Regions from separate parts of the Geodermatophilus sp. SYSU D00708 genome, predicted to be linked through region 2. Evidence: riboswitches for the same ligand, from Rfam matches in the RefSeq annotation. Region 2 holds a riboswitch; the other holds the start of a gene.
The links. A riboswitch is a leader RNA that binds a small molecule or an ion and turns the genes downstream of it on or off. The one in region 2 is predicted to bind cyclic di-AMP.

Region 1 (4,738 bases), on a different contig from region 2:
CCGAGGTGATCGCCCGATGTCCTGGATCGAGCCGCGACGGCTGGCGAGGGCAGTGGGCGGCCTGGCGGTGTGCCTGCTGGCCGGGTGCGCCGCCACAGGCGGCAGCGCGGCCGCGCCGAGCACGGGGACACCGCGCGACTGGGGCGATGCCACGCTCAGCGTGACGTGCGACGAGATCGTCCCGGACGGCTTCCCGGCCGAGCTCGTCGACGGGGTCGCGCGCGTGCCCGCCGACCCGAATCGCAGCCCGTACTACGACCACTACGACGTCCGGCTCCAGGCCGAGGCGCAGGGCGACGTCGACGGGGACGGCGCGCCGGACACGGTCGTCCTGCTGCAGTGCTCCCCGCAGCCGTCCAACGGGATCGTCGAGGAGGTGCAGGTCTTCGCCGCCTCGGGCGACCGGCTCGGCGTCCTGCCCAGCCCGCGCACGCTGCGCGAGGCGACGATCCTGGCGCCGCTGTACGACCCGGCCGGGTTGTCGGTCGAGGACGGCGACGTCGTCGCCCGGATGACGGCCTACGCGCCGGAGGACTCCCACGCCAGCGGCCCGTCGGTGCCGATCACCGTGCGCTGGCACTGGGACGGGCACGGCTTCGTCCGCGTGCCCGGTTGAGCCGGATCAGAGCCAGGCCTCGATCTCGTCGAGCTGCGCGTGGGTGAGCCCGGCCCACAGGTCCGGTGCGACGACGAGCACGTGCGGGTGCGCGGCGAGCCACTCGCCGGTGTCGTCGGCCTGCTCGGCGAGGTCGTCGTCGATCCAGACGATCCGCCGGTCCGGTTCGGCCTCGGCCACCTCGCGGGCCAGGTCGAGCTTCCACCAGCCCGACGCGCCACCCAGCGGTCCGGCGAACCCGGTCGGGGTGGCGCCGTTCCGCTCGTGGGTCCGCAGTCCGCGCGGCAGCCCCATCGGCTCGGCCAGCAGCCGGTCGGCGTCCCCGGCCCACGTGGTCAGCCAGTGGATCTCCACCCGGCCGGACTCGTGCAGCTCGCGCAGCCGCGCGGTGACCGTCGGGTCCCACGACAGCACGAACCCGTTGAACGTGCCCCGCTGCCAGCCCTCGGGCAGGTCCACGCAGGCCGCGTTGAGCACGCCATCGACGTCCAGCAGCAGGATCGGGACGTCGGCCATGTCGGTGCGGTACCCCGCCGGCGGGCCGCGCACCCCGGGCACGCTGCGTCACCGGGCCACGGGCTCACCCACGCGAGCGGGCGACTTCGGCGTCCACCGCGTTCGTCGGCCCCGCTCACGGGTCATGTCCCGTGCTGCACTGATGGTCGGCCGGTGATCCGGCCGCGCACGTTTCGAAGGGGGAGCCGGTGGCCGACCACCTCGAGCCGTACCCGGGGCCGAGCCGGGTCGAGCACTCCACCGCGTGCGACCGGCGCGCCCGCGGCCACGCGCCGCACCCGGTGCACGTCCGGCTGTGCCAGAACGACCCCGCCGAGCACTGGCAGGCGGTGCTCGTCATGGGCGCGGTCGGCGACGTCGTCACCCTGGCCGCCGGCCACGAGTTGCAGCGCTACCGCAACCACGACACCGGCGCCCTCACGGCCAGGGTGCAGGAGCAGGGCCCCGGCGGGTTCCTGAACACCCGCGTCGGGCTGCTGTTCCTGCACTCCTGGCCGGGTGACGCCGGCGCGGTCTTCTCACTCCAGTCGGCCCAGCAGGCCCCCGTGCCCTGCCGGCTGGAGTGAGCGCCCGGGCCGCTCGGGAGAACGGCCCGGGCGCCGCGACTCACGCGACCCGGCGAGCCCCGTTGAAGCCGGGCATCGAGTCGAGGTTGACGACCTTCACCGGCTGGCCGGCCGTGGAGGCGTGCACCATCTGGCCGTTGCCGATGTACATGCCGACGTGCGAGACCGGGCTGTAGAAGAACACCAGGTCACCGGGCCTGAGGTCGGACTTCGCCACCGGGGTGCCGAAGCCGGACTGCGCCCGCGAGGTCCGCGGGATCGAGATGCCGGCCTCGCGGTAGGCGAAGCTGGTCAGCCCCGAGCAGTCGAAGGCGTTGGGGCCGGCGGCGCCCCAGCCGTAGGGGTCGCCCTGCTGGGCCAGGGCGGTGTCGACCGCCTTCTGCGCAGCCCCGTTCGGGGCCGCGACCGGAGCGGCGGCGACGGCGCCGGAGCCGCCGTCACCGGCGTCAGCCGAGGCGGTGGCGGGGGCGAGGGTCACGGCGGCGCCGGCAACAGCGGCGACGGCGATCCCGCGGAACGAGCGACGAGCGAAGGACGTGCGGGCAGTCGTCATCGACGACGGTTCTCCTGTTCTCCACGGCCGCCTACCGGGTTAGCTGACGGGTTCGGACGGGGGAGTCGCCCGGCGCGCGAACGCGCTTCACCCCAGGGATTCGGTGGGTCCCCGGTCCGGGCACGGCGGATGACCGTGTCCGGTTCGGCGTAGTCCGGCCGGTGTCACCACGGTTCGGTGACGAGGGGCCCGGCAGGACCGCGGACGACCGTATGGGGGGTTGCCGGGCGTCGCAGCCCACCGGACGGCCGCGGGACGGCGGCCTGTCCGCATGGCGACACGCCGCCGCGACCACGTGTCACTACGGAGCGCGCGGAAATGTCATGGATGCGTTTTCGCAGGTCACGGCGTCGGGACCAAAGTCGTCCGACCGCGGAGTGTCCGCACGCGCAGTGACGGACGCACTGCGGATGGCGTCCGGAACCCGGGGATTGGCGCGACCGTTGGGCGGGCACGACTGCAGGCAACCGAGAACGAGGAGGGACACCCCATGGCCGGCATGATCCGGAAGCTGGTGGCGTCGGGAATCGCGGCGAAGGTCATCCAGGAGGCCCGCAAGCCGCAGAACCAGGCCAAGATCAAGCAGTTCATCGCGGACTTCCAGGCCAAGCAGGCCGCGAAGAACCGCGGCGGCAAGGGCTACGGCCGCTGAGCCGCCCGCACGCGGCCCCCGCCCGGTCCCGGGCGGGGGCCGCGTGCACCGGGTCGCCGTCCTCGACGACTACCAGTCCGCCGCGGCGGAGTTCGCCGACTGGCCCCGCGTCCCCGCACCGCTGGACGTCGTCACCTTTCCCGACCACCTCGACGACGAGGACGCCGTCGCCGAGCGGCTCGCCCCCCTCGACGTCGTCGTGGCCATGCGCGAGCGCACCCCGTTCCCGCGCAACCTGCTCGACCGCCTGCCGAACCTGCGGCTGCTGGTCACCACCGGCGCGCGCAACGCCGCCATCGACCTGGCCGCCGCCCGCGAGCGCGGCGTCACCTGCGGCACCTACGAGGTTCTACCGGGAGGCCGTCGACGACGTCGCCGCCTTCCTCGCCGGCTCCCCGGTCCGGGTCCTCCGAGCCGACTGACCACCGCCCGTCCCGGGTACCGGGCAGGCATGTCCGAAGGCAACATGACCGGCCGTCCCGCCGGGGGCGTCAACGAACCGACCGACGAGGTCCCGGGCACGCGTCCGCAGGAGGACCTGGTCGGGCCCCCGTCGGAGGCGGAGGAGCCGCGCGCCGCGAAGGGCGGCACCATCGGGACCGAGGACCCCAGCGTCCCGCACAGCTCCAGCCAGCCGCCGCCCGGGGCCACCGGGAGCTGACCTACGGGCGGCCGGCGTGGGGGACGTCGACCTCGGTCGCCACCAGCACCGCCTCGCGCACCGGCGCGCGGTTGTGCTCGTAGAAGTCCGGCGCGCAGCACATCAGCAGCGTGCGGCCGTCGTCCCCGCCGAGCATGCAGGCGTAGACCCCGAGCCCGTCCGGCGCGGCGACCTCGTCGACGACCTGCCCGCCCTCGGCCACCCGCACCACCCGGCCGCCGACCGCGTCGGCGGCCCAGATCCGTCCCTCGGCGTCCAGCGCGCAGCCGTCGGGGGCCACCACCAGCTGGCCGAGCACCTCGTCGACCGTCGTCCCGGTGACCTCCGGGCCCAGCGACGCCCACACCCGCCGGTTACCCAGCGTCCCGTCGGCCCCCAGGTCGAACGCGGTGTACCGGTTGCCGAGCGTCTCGCCGACGACGAGCGTGCCGCCGTCCGGGGTGATCACCGAGCCGTTCGGGAACTGCAGCCCCTCGGCGGCGACCGACACCGTCCCGTCCGGGTCGATCCGCTTGAGCGACGCGGTCGCGGCGGTGCCGCCGCCCATGAGGTCGAAGCCGAAGTCGCCGACGAACACGTGGCCGTGCACGTCGACCACCAGGTCGTTGAGGTGCCCGCCGCAGTGCTCGGCGAGGTCGGCGTGGGTGGTCAGCGACCCGTCGGCGTACCGGAGCACCCGCCGGTCCTTCATCGACACGACCACCAACGAGCCGTCGGGCAGCCAGCCGAGCCCGGAGGGCTGCTGCTCGACCTCGACGACGACGGTCTCGGCGCCGTCCGCGGTCACCCGGCTGACCGTGTGCCGGTAGAAGTCCGACACCCACCAGGTGCCTTCGTGCCAGCGCGGGCCCTCGAAGAACCCGCCGCCCTCCAGAACCGTCCTGAGCTGCCGATCCGCCATGGTCGGGCACCCTAGGGGGACCCGACCCCTTCTCGAGGAGCGCAGCGTGCCCGGACCCGTGATCGCCGTCGTCGGAGCCACCGGGCAGCAGGGGGGCGCCACCGCCCGTGCGCTGCTGGCCGCCGGGGCCCGGGTCCGCACGCTGGTCCGCGATCCCGACCGGGCCCGCGACCTCGCCGACCGCGGCGCCGACCTGGTCCGCGCCGACCTGCAGGACCCCGACAGCCTGCGGACGGCGTTCCGCGGCGCGCAGCGGGTGTTCGCGATGACCAC
Region 2 (4,738 bases):
CAGCGGCCGGGCGACCGCGGTCACCAGCCCGCGGCCCAGCGGGGTCAGCGCCAGGACCGCGGACGCCACGAGGCTCAGCACCAGGGAGGCGAGGGAGGCCGGCCGGAGGGACGCGGCGAAGGACTCCGCCCGCTCGGCGACCCCCGGCGGCAGGCCCGCCCCCGGGCGGACCGGTGTGCGTCCCCCGGGCGGGTCGGGCAGCAGCGTCCACGGCGTCCGGACGACGATGACGACGACGAGCGCCACCCCGAGGACCACCGCGACCAGCAGCGCGGCCCGGCGGGCGCTCACCCGGCCGATCCTAGGAGGACCACCTGCCCCCCACCGTGTAAGGACCCCGTCCTCCTCACCCTTCGCCAGCTCAGGGCGGGACCCGGGACGGGGCCGGCGGCGGCCCGGCAGGGGGCCGCGGGGGTCCGGGGCGGGGCGCCAGCTGGCCCCGACAGGGGGCCGGACGCGCGTCGGGCCGGTGACCTCCGGGAGGTCACCGGCCCGCTGCCCTGCCGCCGGTCGCTAGGCGATGCGGCGCATGGCGGTGATGCCGCCCATCGAGTCCACGCCGACCACCTTGACCGGCTGGCCCGACGTGGAGGCGTGCACCATCTGGCCGTTGCCGATGTACATCGCCACGTGGCTGACCGGGCTGTAGTAGAAGATCAGGTCGCCCGGCTGCAGGTCGGCGCGGGACACCGCGCGGCCCATCGTCGACTGCATGCGGCTGGAGTGCGGCAGGCTGATCCCCGCCGCGGCGTACGCGTACTGGGTCAGGCCGGAGCAGTCGAAGGCGTTCGGCCCACCGGCGCCCCAGACGTAGGGGTCCCCGACCTGGGCGAGCGCGGTGTCGACGGCGGCCTGGGCCGAACCGCTGGCGGCGGGCGCCGGCGCGGGCGCGGCCACGGCCTGGCCGGCGTGGGCCGTGACGACCTCCTGCTGCTGCGGAGCCGACAGCGCCGCGTACTGCGCCTGGTAGTCGGCGATGTCCGCCTCGAGCTGCGCCTGGCGGGCGGTGACGTCGTCCAGGGTCGCCTGCGCCTGGACCCGGGCGGCGTCGGCCTCCTGCTGGGCCCGCTCGGCCGCGGCGGCGCTCTCGGCCACGTCGGCCAGGACGTCGTTGGTGTGGCCGGCGATCGCGTCGAGGGTGGCCAGCGACGACACGAAGTCCTCGGGCGAGTCGCTGGTCAACAGCAGGTCCAGCTCGTGCATCCCGTCACCGCTGGTGAACGCGGTGCGGGCGACCTGGCGGATCTGGCCGTCGAGGGCGCCGAGCTGCTCGCGGGCCGCCGCGGCTGCCTGGTCAGCGGCCTCGACCGCGGCCTGCTGCTGGGCCAGCGCCTCGCGGGCGTCGTTGACCTGCTCGGTGACGACCTCGAGGTCGTGTCCGGCCTGTGCGACGAGCTGGGCCGCCTGGGCGGCGCTCGCGGCGCGCTCCGGATCCGCGGCGGCGGTCCCCGGCAGGAGGGTGAGGGCGAGGGTCGCGGTGGCGCCCACGACGAGCCCGCGGCCGAGGCGGCGGGGCAGCGTCGGGCGGCGGAAGGCCACCGGGAGGTCGGAGTGGATCTGGTCGAGCGCATGCCCCAGGGCAGGGCGGGGGGTCGCCACGGTCGGCGGCTCTCCGTTTCTTCCTCAGCAACCGCCTACCGAGTTAGCTGACGGGTTCGGGCTGGGAAGACGTGCCCTATCTCTGCGCGCCGGCGGGCCGGCGCGTGTGCCCCGGCGGACCGGCGCACGCGAGAACTCACCCCAGTGCTGCGGTGGGTCCCCGGTTCCCCCTCGGCGCCACGGGGACGCGTCGGGCGATTCGGCGGTGCCCGGCCGAGGTCACCTCTCTGCGGGCGACGACCACCCGGTCGGACCGGCTCACCGTACGGGCGTGATGAAGTTGTGACAAATGGGGCCAGCGGGAACTGTGGGGACATCCACAGGATCGCCCGGCCCGACACGCCGCCGGGATGGACCCCGCGCCCGCCTGCGGGTGACCCGGCCGCACGGGCCGGGTCACCCGGTGCGCCGCCGGCCCCGCCCGGCCCCACCCGACCGCTCTTCCGGCTCGGCCTGGTGCCGCAGCGGCGGCACGAGACCACCCTCGGCCAGGGCCCTCACGGCGCGACGCTCCACCTCGTCGAACTCCACGACGACGCCCGGGCCCGGGACGACGCCGTCCCCGGTCGCGTCCGCGCCGCGCCGCGCGGTCATCGGCACGACGGTCGGGTCCTCGGTCCGCCAGCCCGGCGGCGCCCCCAGCAGCACGGTGACGACGCAGTCGGCACAGCCGGTGCCCCGCACGGTGCAGGTCTCGCAGTCGATCAACATGGCCCACTCCTCACCCGGCCGACCCCGGTCGTGGAGGCCCTCCATGGCCTCGGTCGGTCCGGCTGGCACGGTAGGGACGGCCACCGACAGTTCCGTGCGCCCGCGCGGTGCCCGCCGTCCGCGCGGCGTCCCGGGGCGGTCGCGATCCGGCCGGGACCCGGCGCGCGTCCCCGGGACTGTCACTGGCCCGACCTACCGTCCGCCCCGTGCCGTCCTCCCTTCCCCGGCAGGTGCCGCTCTCCCCCGCCCACCTGGCCGGGACGGCCGCGCGAGCCGCGGCGGGCCTCCCCCGCTACGAGCAGGCCACCATCGACGAGCTGGGCACCCCGCTCGCGGAGGTGACGTTCGTCGTCGTCGACCTGGAGACCACCGGGGGCTCCCCGAAGGACAGCGCGATAACCGAGATCGGCGCGGTGAAGGTCCGCGGCGGCCGGGTCCTCGGAGAGTTCCAGACCCTCGTCGACCCGGGCTGCGCGATCCCGCCCTACATCAGCGTGCTGACCGGCATCACCACGACGATGGTCGCGGCCGCCCCCCGCATCGGCGCGGTGCTGCCCAGCTTCCTGGAGTTCGCCCGGGGTGCCGTCCTCGTCGCCCACAACGCCCCGTTCGACCTGGGCTTCCTCAAGGCGGCCTGCGCGGAGAACGGCATCCCCTGGCCCGCGGCGGCCTCGGTCGACACCGCCGTCCTGGCCCGCCGGCTGCTCACCCGCGACGAGGTGCCCAACTGCAAGCTGGCCACCCTCGCGCCGTTCTTCCGCGCCGACGCCGAACCGTGCCACCGCGCCCTGGCCGACGCCCGCGCCACGGTCGACGTGCTGCACGGCCTCTTCGAGCGGCTGGGTCCCCTCGGCATCACCACGCTGGAGGAGCTCACCACCCTCAGCCGCCAGGTCGACCCGGAGCGGCTGCGCAAGCGCCACCTGGCCGACGCCGTCCCGACCGGCCCGGGGGTCTACGTGTTCCGCGGCCCGCGGGACGAGCCGCTCTACGTCGGGACGTCGAACGACCTGCGCAGCCGGGTGCGCAGCTACTTCACCGCCGCCGAGCAGCGCAGCCGGATCACCGAGATGGTCGCGCTGGCCCGGCGGGTCGACGCGATCCCCTGCGCGCACGACCTCGAGGCCGCCGTCCGGGAGCTGCGGCTCATCGCCGAGCACAAGCCGCGCTACAACCGGCGCTCCCGGTTCCCCGAACGGGCGCTGTGGGTGCGGCTCACCGACGAGCCCTTCCCGCGCCTGTCGGTGGTCCGCCGGGTGCGCCCCGGCGCCGGGGTGTTCCTCGGCCCCTTCCCCGACCGGCGGGCCGCGGACGCCGCCGTCGCCGCCGTCCACGAGTCGCTGCCGCTGCGCCAGTGCACCGGCCGGCTGTCGCTCAAGGTGCTCGGCACCGCCTGCGCGCTGGCCGGGATGGGCCGCTGCGGCGCGCCCTGCACCGGCGCCCAGTCGGTCGACGAGTACGCCGAGATCGCCGGCGTGCTGCGCGCCGCGGTCGCCGCCGACCCCGAGGCCCTGCTCGCACCGCTGCTGGCCCGCGTCGACAGGCTCGCCGCCCAGGAGCGCTACGAGGACGCCGCCGTGCTCCGCGACCGCGTGGCGGTGCTGGTGCGGGCGGTGCGCCGGCGCCAGCGGCTGGAGTCGCTGGCCGCGGTCGCCGAGCTGGTCCTCGCCCGCCCGGACGGCGAGGGCGGCTGGCAGCTGTCCGTCGTCCGCCGGGGCCGCCTGGTGGCCGCGGGCTGCGCGCCGCGGGGCGCCTCCGTTCGGGCCACCCTGGCCGGACTGCTGGCCACGGCCGAGACACCGCTGGGTCCGGACGACGAGCTGGCCGCCTCCGTCGACGAGACCGAACTGGTGCTGCGCTGGATGGAGAAGCCGGGCACCCGGCTGGTGCAGGTCACAGGCACCCTCGCCTGCGCCGCCCCGGGCACCGGGAGCTACACCGCGTTCCTCGACCGCGTGGAGGCCGGCCACGCCGACCGCGACCCGTTCGCCGACAGCCGGCCACTGGGCACGCGGGCCCGCCCCGACCGGGTCTCCCCCGGCTCGCGCGCCGCCGTCGGGCGGACCGGGGCCCGGCTAGCATCCCCGGCGTGATCACCGCCATCGTCATGATCGACGCGGCCACCGACTCGATCCCCGAGGTGGCCGAGGCCGTCGCCGACCTCGAGGGCGTCAGCGAGGTCTACTCGGTCGCGGGGGACGTCGACCTCATCGCGGTGGTGCGGGTCCGCGAGTTCGAGCAGGTGGCCGACGTCGTGGCCGGCCGCATCAACAAGGTCCCCGGCGTCCTGGAGACCGGCACGCACATCGCGTTCCGCGCGTACAGCCGGCACGACCTCGAGGCGGCCTTCTCCATCGGCTTCGACTCCGCCGACTAGCTCCTTCAGCCGCGCAGTGACCGGCTGACGCTCACCCAGCGCTCGAGCTGC

Region 1: another riboswitch for cyclic di-AMP. It lies ahead of ACI79D_RS10040 (C40 family peptidase); the one in region 2 lies ahead of ACI79D_RS20555 (C40 family peptidase).

The regions. Positions count from the first base shown of each region.
Region 1 covers NZ_JBJGYS010000009.1:76,767-81,504, forward strand. Annotated here, with positions in the region: gene ACI79D_RS10025 (hypothetical protein) at 17-616, shown strand; gene ACI79D_RS10030 (HAD domain-containing protein) at 623-1,165, opposite strand; gene ACI79D_RS10035 (hypothetical protein) at 1,321-1,698, shown strand; gene ACI79D_RS10040 (C40 family peptidase) at 1,739-2,251, opposite strand; cyclic di-AMP (ydaO/yuaA leader) riboswitch at 2,264-2,411, opposite strand; gene ACI79D_RS10045 (hypothetical protein) at 2,751-2,903, shown strand; gene ACI79D_RS10050 (hypothetical protein) at 2,947-3,564, shown strand; gene ACI79D_RS10055 (SMP-30/gluconolactonase/LRE family protein) at 3,566-4,465, opposite strand; gene ACI79D_RS10060 (NmrA/HSCARG family protein) at 4,512-4,738, shown strand, end outside.
Region 2 covers NZ_JBJGYS010000030.1:10,989-15,726, forward strand. Annotated here, with positions in the region: gene ACI79D_RS20550 (M48 family metallopeptidase) at 1-291, opposite strand, end outside; gene ACI79D_RS20555 (C40 family peptidase) at 514-1,599, opposite strand; cyclic di-AMP (ydaO/yuaA leader) riboswitch at 1,616-1,786, opposite strand; gene ACI79D_RS20560 (hypothetical protein) at 1,996-2,310, opposite strand; gene ACI79D_RS20565 (DEDD exonuclease domain-containing protein) at 2,517-4,403, shown strand; gene ACI79D_RS20570 (Lrp/AsnC family transcriptional regulator) at 4,400-4,687, shown strand; gene trpD (anthranilate phosphoribosyltransferase) at 4,693-4,738, opposite strand, start outside.